DNA from 2 places in the Paenibacillus sp. RRE4 genome. Region 2 is predicted to be linked to the other one. Evidence: riboswitches for the same ligand, from Rfam matches in the RefSeq annotation. Region 2 holds a riboswitch; the other holds the start of a gene.
What was found. Region 2 has a riboswitch for glycine ahead of gcvT (glycine cleavage system aminomethyltransferase GcvT). Riboswitches for the same ligand answer to the same signal wherever they lie in the genome.

Region 1 (3,419 bases), on a different contig from region 2:
GCACAATGAACAAACAAGCGTCTCGCATAACCTGAGCAAACCAGGTTCGCGGACGCTTGTTTGTTATGAAGTAATAACGACTAACATGCTCTAATTACTACTTGCTAATTGCTAATCGGAACCTGGTTGTGTGCTCCTTAGCTATTTGGCCCCATCCTGTAAATGATCCAATTGCTACTCTGCCTCTGAGCCTGTTTGTGATGTTTCGGATGTCTCATCCGGCAACCGCTTGGCCTTCGGTTTCGCCAGCTTCTCCATCATCTTGCGGCCTGTAGGTGTCTGGGCGAGCCCGCCTTGCGCTGTCTCGCGGTGACGGCTTGGCATCGCGCTGCCTACCTCCAACATCACGTCGATGACTTCGTCAGACGGAATGGCACTGCGTACACCAGCGAGTGCCATATCTGCGGCAGCCAGTGCAGTAACGGCACCGAGTCCGTTGCGCACGATGCATGGAATCTCTACAAGGCCAGCAACCGGATCGCAGATGAGGCCCAGTGTATTTTTCAAAGCCAATCCTACAGCATGCACCACCTGCTCCGGCGTCCCTCCGCGAAGCTCCACCATCGCACCGGCAGCCATGCCAATCGCTGAACCTACTTCCGCCTGACAACCGCCCTCGGCCCCTGAAATAAATGAATTGTTGGCGATCACGTATCCAATAGCACCAGCGCAGAACAATCCATTCACCAGATGTTCATCCGTCCAGCCAAATCGTTCCTGCGAGCTGATAAACACGCCCGGAATGATGCCACAAGAGCCCGCCGTTGGGGTAGCCACGATACGTCCCATAGAAGCATTCACTTCCGATACACATAGCGCATAGGCCATGGCAAGGGCAGAAGCATCACCTGAGCACGTTTCGCCTTGGCGAATATATTCGGCCATCTTTTTCCCATCCCCACCCGTCAGTCCGCTACGTGAGGTGGTATCTTCTGTAAGTCCTTTACGAACGGCTTCTTTCATCACCTGGTAGTAATCCGACATCTGCTTTACCACGTCTGTTTCCGGTGTATTTGTCTCCTGCACCTGCTCTTCAATCATCAACTGTGCAATGGTTTTGGACTCCGCAGTGCAGATGGCGTTCAATTCATGTAGATGTTTAAACCGCATCCGGATCAACCCCTCTCTTCAGATCAATCACACGTATGTCCAGCATATGGTCCAATGAACGCAGCTTGCTCAGCGTGTCTTCACTCGGCGGTGCATCCATCTCCATTGCTGTTAGTGCCTCACCATCACGAGCCTTTCGATCCACTTGCATATAGCCGATATTCACTCCGGATGAGCTAATGGTTGAGGTCACGGATGCCAGCACTCCCGCTTTATCGGCATGACGCAAAACAAGTGTCGGAAACTCTCCACTGATCTGTACGCGAAAATCGTTTAACGCATGCACAGATACACTGCCGCCACCGATGGAAGCACCTATTAAAGAGCATGCCCGTTCACCGTGCCACAATTCAATCTTGACCGTGTTCGGATGGGGAGCTGGCAGACCGCTGGTGTAAAATTCAACCTCCATGCCTGCTTCATCTGCATACTGCTCTGCATCCGGTATACGCGGATCATCTGTAACGTAACCGAGCAAGCCGCCGATTAGTGCCAGATCTGTTCCATGTCCCTGATAGGTATCCGCAAATGAGCCATATAATGTAAGTCTCGCACGTTCCGGCGTACATCCCAGCCACTGACGCGCAATTCTCCCCAATCTTGCCGCACCGGCTGTATGTGAACTGGATGGTCCCGTCATCGACGGACCAATAATTGAAAAAACATCTTTAAATCGCACCTTGTAACCCTCCAATTGGTTTTGTCATCGCCATGCGGACAAGACCGCCATAATGTTCCTGATTTACTGATTGATGACATTAAAAAAGGACAGAAGAAGGCCGTTAGCCCTCTCTCTGTCCTTGATACCTGAGAGTTTCATGATTCTAGCGCCAGGGAAGAACAAGGCCGAGTACACGCAAGCACTCACCTGTTCAGCAATCTGACAATCATATACCCCTTGGGTGGCGCTTCTTCCGCGCACTCTCCAGAGCTGCGTCCAACGACGGTACTTTTACCTGAGAGATTAACGGTTATGCCGGGTGCATAACTGCTTGCTCCTTCGGTGCCTAAGCCATCTGTACAGTACAGTTCCGCATCTAAAATGGCATCTATCATGCTTACTTGTACTGTATTGCATCATCATCCTGCTCAGGTCTCTCCCGCTCGTTATCATTCGCTATATTCTGTTCTTTCATGAATGAAAGTTCACCATTCTGCCATGCATTCAATCATATACAGCGTAATATGCCATACTCTATATGTCAATAAAAGTGACGTAATCTCAGGGTACATCATTTTCTATATACGATATGCTCATTTCATTCATATGGTTCAAAGCTTGTTCAATCTTTTTCTACCAGCCAACATTATTTCGCTGGCTTCGGTATTTGCAGCTCATTTACCCACATCTGTAGTTGCTCTTCTGTCCAAAAATCATTTTCGCCCATGACCGAATAACGAAGACCGTCCTCACTCCACGACAAGTTCCGAATCATAGACATGTATGAACCCTCTGTATCACGAATGTTAACTTTCTTTTCCTCTGGAAGCAGCTTTTCATCACCGTTTTCCTCTAGTGCTTTGAATACGGTCATGCTGATTTCTGGTTTGTTATCCTTCACATAATACAACGTTACTTCATCCCGGCCGTTTTCACCCATAGACGAAATGAGCTCAATTCTCGACAAGTTCATATCTTTTCCTACATATTGTAGAAAGGGCTGGCCCACGGACTTCTCTGCCTCTTCCAGTGTGATTTCTTGGTTATTCATCACGTCATTCATTTTTTTCACTTCAACATCTGCAGGAATATCCAGCGTAAACGTCTGGTCTGTGAACTCAGGATTGTAATTGATCCGGTCATATAGAAACTCTGATTTGGTATCCCCATGCGTACTGGTGGCTTTAACAACCATCCACTCTTTGGGGTTTATCCAATACTCCGAAGACATGGACAGTGAATCCTCATCCTTCGGCGTTAATTCAATATGAATGACCTCCTGGTCTTGAAGCTTTTCCTGACCCAGCATCTTCACATTATGGTTGTCACGCATACGTTCCAGTTGATCCACCAGCATCTGCTTCTGGGTCTGGTTGGGTTCCTGCTGGAGCGCTGATGAATCCATCGCAAAAGCGGTCTTCGCCTCTTCTTCATAGATCAGTATCTCTGAACCGTTATGAACCGCATAACTCACGTTTCCATTTTCATCTGTCTCGATCCGCTTTTTCCCTGTTTTTCCGTCAACCCATTCCTTCACGTGTATGGTGTTCGTAACCTCACTATCTGTCCACATCTTCACCGTACCTTCGGCATAGTATGACCCCGGCTCAGACTCGGCAGTAATAATTTTTTCAATCATGTCATCGCC
Region 2 (3,419 bases):
GCTCAGGAATCGTCCGAAGCGTTGCACACCAACACGTAACCCACCTTTGGAATTGGATGTTTGATCCAAATTACTCATTGGTTTATCCTCCTTGAATCAAGTCATTATTTCGTATGAAAGGGGTATCATTGATCCCCTGCTGTAATCCTAAGCGAGAAACCCTTCCTGTTCAATCAAATGAAAGCGTACTTTCGTCATGAACAATGATGACAACATTGGATTATGTAATCGCTTTTAATTAGGAATATATGCTCAATCCGTTGATACTCAAGGTTTTTTCTGCCTATGACTTTATTCATATACAACATGCAAAGCAATAAAATAGCTTGGTCCGTTTGCCATTTTTTTATTCGCGATTTTAAGTTACTCTTACTTAATTTCCTCCAATATGCCAAAAAAACAGCAAAAAACCTGCATAAGCTCTATAGCTCACGCAGGTTTGAAGAACAATATTTTTATATTCGAATGAGATTATATATATGTCAATAAGTACAAATCAACTCGACAATCCGGTCTAATTCTATTCCTCAGTATGTTTAAGATAAGCATCCGCATTCAGCAATGTGGATAATGCAGCTGTTACATCTCCATCGACGCGAATTTCGATCATCCAGCCTTCTTCGTAAGGAGAGCTATTCACCAGTTCCGGCGAGTCCTGCAAAGCTTCATTCACTGCAACAATGGTGCCGCTGACGGGTGAGAACAGATCAGACACCGTTTTGACGGATTCAATCGTACCGATGCTGTCTTCTGCCTTTACACCGGCTTCAAGATCAGGCAATTCCACAAACACAATGTCACCCAGCTGATGCTGCGCGAACTCGGTAATGCCAATACGTACGGTATCCTCCCCTACGGTTTGCACCCATTCGTGCTCTTTACTGTACAGGAAATCATTTCTCAATTCGCTCATCGATATCCGCCTCGCTTTTCATTAATGAGTGCATGCGTTCTTTGACCTTCACCTTTTTCCCAAACAATAGCGTATGATATTTCAGATTCAAATGTCAAGTTAGCTCACAGTTTATTTAAATTTAGACACCTCACCGTGTGTAACCTTACACTACTCTTTCTGCATATAATGGTGAATATTAGAATAGTAAGCGCACTCTTTCAGAATAAACGAACATTTATGAGTATTTATAATTAAATATTCGTATTTTACACAATTTTAATGATATTGTTCTTGACATCCAGAGTGTATCCACGTTTTAATGAGAAGAGCAACTGAAGTTAATTGGACTACGTATGAACCGCGGATGAATGTAAAGGGAGAGATTGCCCGTACACCCGGTTTGGGGATGTGCATGAGGCGGCGCCGAAGGAGTAAACCACCGACAAGCGGGGGTGAATCTCTCAGGCAAAAGGACTTTTACAGGACGCAACTCTGGAGAGCATCTAATCGTCCTATATGGATGTTATGATCACCCAAGGGGAAACCTGTCTGAATAAACGGCGGGGTAACTCTCAGGTACAAGGGACAGAGCCTAAGAATACAGCGTGCTACTTGGCATGCCGGTTCTTTGGCCTGTCCTTTTCCTTTTTCCCAAAAAATGAATTGCAGGTTCCAGGATCGTACTAAACATAACAAATGAAAAAATGTAGAACGGTCGGCTGTTAAGTCTCGAATACTAAAACTACTTAAGCATTAATGATCTGGCTCACAGAACGTGTTTTCATACTTGGCCTACTAACGGCCCATGACGAGGTGATTGGATGTCTGATTTGTTAAGAACACCACTCTTCCCCCTATATGCGCAATATGAAGGTGTACGTTGCATTGATTTTGGCGGCTGGGAGTTGCCCGTGCAGTTTAGCGGTATTCAAAAAGAGCATGAAGCCGTACGCGAGCGCGCCGGGCTGTTTGATGTATCCCATATGGGCGAATTCACCGTAACGGGTGAACAGGCGGAAGCCTTTTTACAACACATGACAACCAACGATGTGACCGCAATTGTACCAGGTCAGGCACAATACACGCTGATGTGTTATCCCGATGGTGGTGTAGTAGATGATCTGCTGATCTACAAACTGGCGGAGCAACACTACATGCTGGTTGTCAATGCCTCTAATATCGACAAGGATTGGGCGTGGCTTCAGGAGCATATCGTACCTGGCGTAAACATGACCAATGATTCCGAGCAAACGGCGTTACTGGCGCTACAAGGCCCTTTAGCGGTCGATATTCTCTCGAAGGTTACAGGTTCAGAGGTGGATGCAAGGTCCATTGAACCGTTCCGCTTCGTACAGCATGCCGAGGTATGTGGAATAAAGTTGCTACTGTCGCGCACTGGATATACAGGTGAAGATGGTTTTGAACTGTATGTTGCAGCAGATCAGGCGGCTCTGGTATGGAACGGACTGATGGAAGCAGGTGCTGATGTGGGCCTCGTTCCAGCGGGACTTGGTGCGCGTGATACACTGCGATTCGAAGCAAAGTTGCCTTTGTACGGTCAGGAGCTGTCACCAACCATCTCTCCACTGGAGGCAGGACTTGGGATGTTCGTGAAGTTAAATGCCGGACCTTTTATTGGACATCAAGCTTTGTTGCAACAAAAAAATGACGGCCCTGCCCGCAAGCTGATCGGCATCGAAGTGCTGGAGCGTGGTATACCACGGCCACATTACCCGATCTATGCGGGTGGCGTTCAGATTGGTGAAGTGACAACCGGAACACAGTCCCCAACTTTGAAGCGTAATCTTGGCCTTGCCCTAATTGACAGCAATCATGCTGCAATAGGCACTCCGCTGGAGATTGAGATTCGTGGCAAAAAGCTGAAAGCCGAGGTCGTCAAGACCCCTTTTCATAAACGGACACGTACGCCAAAGACACCTACTCAAGGAGCTGAGCAAGCATGAGCAAGCACCGCTACATTCCCATGACCGAACAAGATCAGAGCGCGATGCTCGCCACAATCGGTGTGGATTCGATTGAAGATCTGTTTAAAGATATCCCGCAGGAGATTCGTTATCAGGGCGAGTTGCCTGTCTCTTCCAAACTGGATGAATATGCCTTAACCCGCCATATGTCGAAACAGGCTGGCTCCAATGCCAACTTCGAGACACATGCCAGTTTCCTTGGCGCAGGCATCTATGACCACCACATCCCTTCGGTTATCAACCATGTCATTTCCCGTTCTGAGTTTTATACTGCCTATACCCCATATCAGCCGGAGATCAGCCAAGGGGAATTACAAGCCATCTTCGAATTCCAGTCGTATATTTGCGAGTTGACAGGTATGGCGGTAGCCAATGCGAGTATGTATGACGGTGCAACGGCCTTTGCAGAAGCAGGCAATCTTGCCGCCGCAGCCACTCGCCGGAAGCAGCTTATCGTATCTCGTACCGTTCACCCGGAAGCCCGTCAAGTATTGCAAGCGTACGCGCATGGCCTCAGTCTGGAGATTGTAGAGATTGGT

Region 1: it holds a riboswitch for glycine, as region 2 does, so the genes downstream of both, sdaAB (L-serine ammonia-lyase, iron-sulfur-dependent subunit beta) here and gcvT (glycine cleavage system aminomethyltransferase GcvT) in region 2, are expected to answer to the same signal.

The regions. Positions count from the first base shown of each region.
Region 1 covers NZ_JAUZUT010000004.1:159,790-163,208, reverse strand. The annotation lists gene sdaAA (L-serine ammonia-lyase, iron-sulfur-dependent, subunit alpha) at 175-1,110, opposite strand; gene sdaAB (L-serine ammonia-lyase, iron-sulfur-dependent subunit beta) at 1,100-1,789, opposite strand; glycine riboswitch at 1,903-2,041, opposite strand; glycine riboswitch at 2,046-2,223, opposite strand; gene Q9R46_RS20790 (LolA family protein) at 2,418-3,419, opposite strand, start outside.
Region 2 covers NZ_JAUZUT010000008.1:47,150-50,568, forward strand. The annotation lists gene Q9R46_RS23850 (PTS mannitol transporter subunit IIBC) at 1-78, opposite strand, end outside; gene gcvH (glycine cleavage system protein GcvH) at 521-913, opposite strand; glycine riboswitch at 1,260-1,382, shown strand; glycine riboswitch at 1,386-1,486, shown strand; gene gcvT (glycine cleavage system aminomethyltransferase GcvT) at 1,717-2,859, shown strand; gene gcvPA (aminomethyl-transferring glycine dehydrogenase subunit GcvPA) at 2,856-3,419, shown strand, end outside.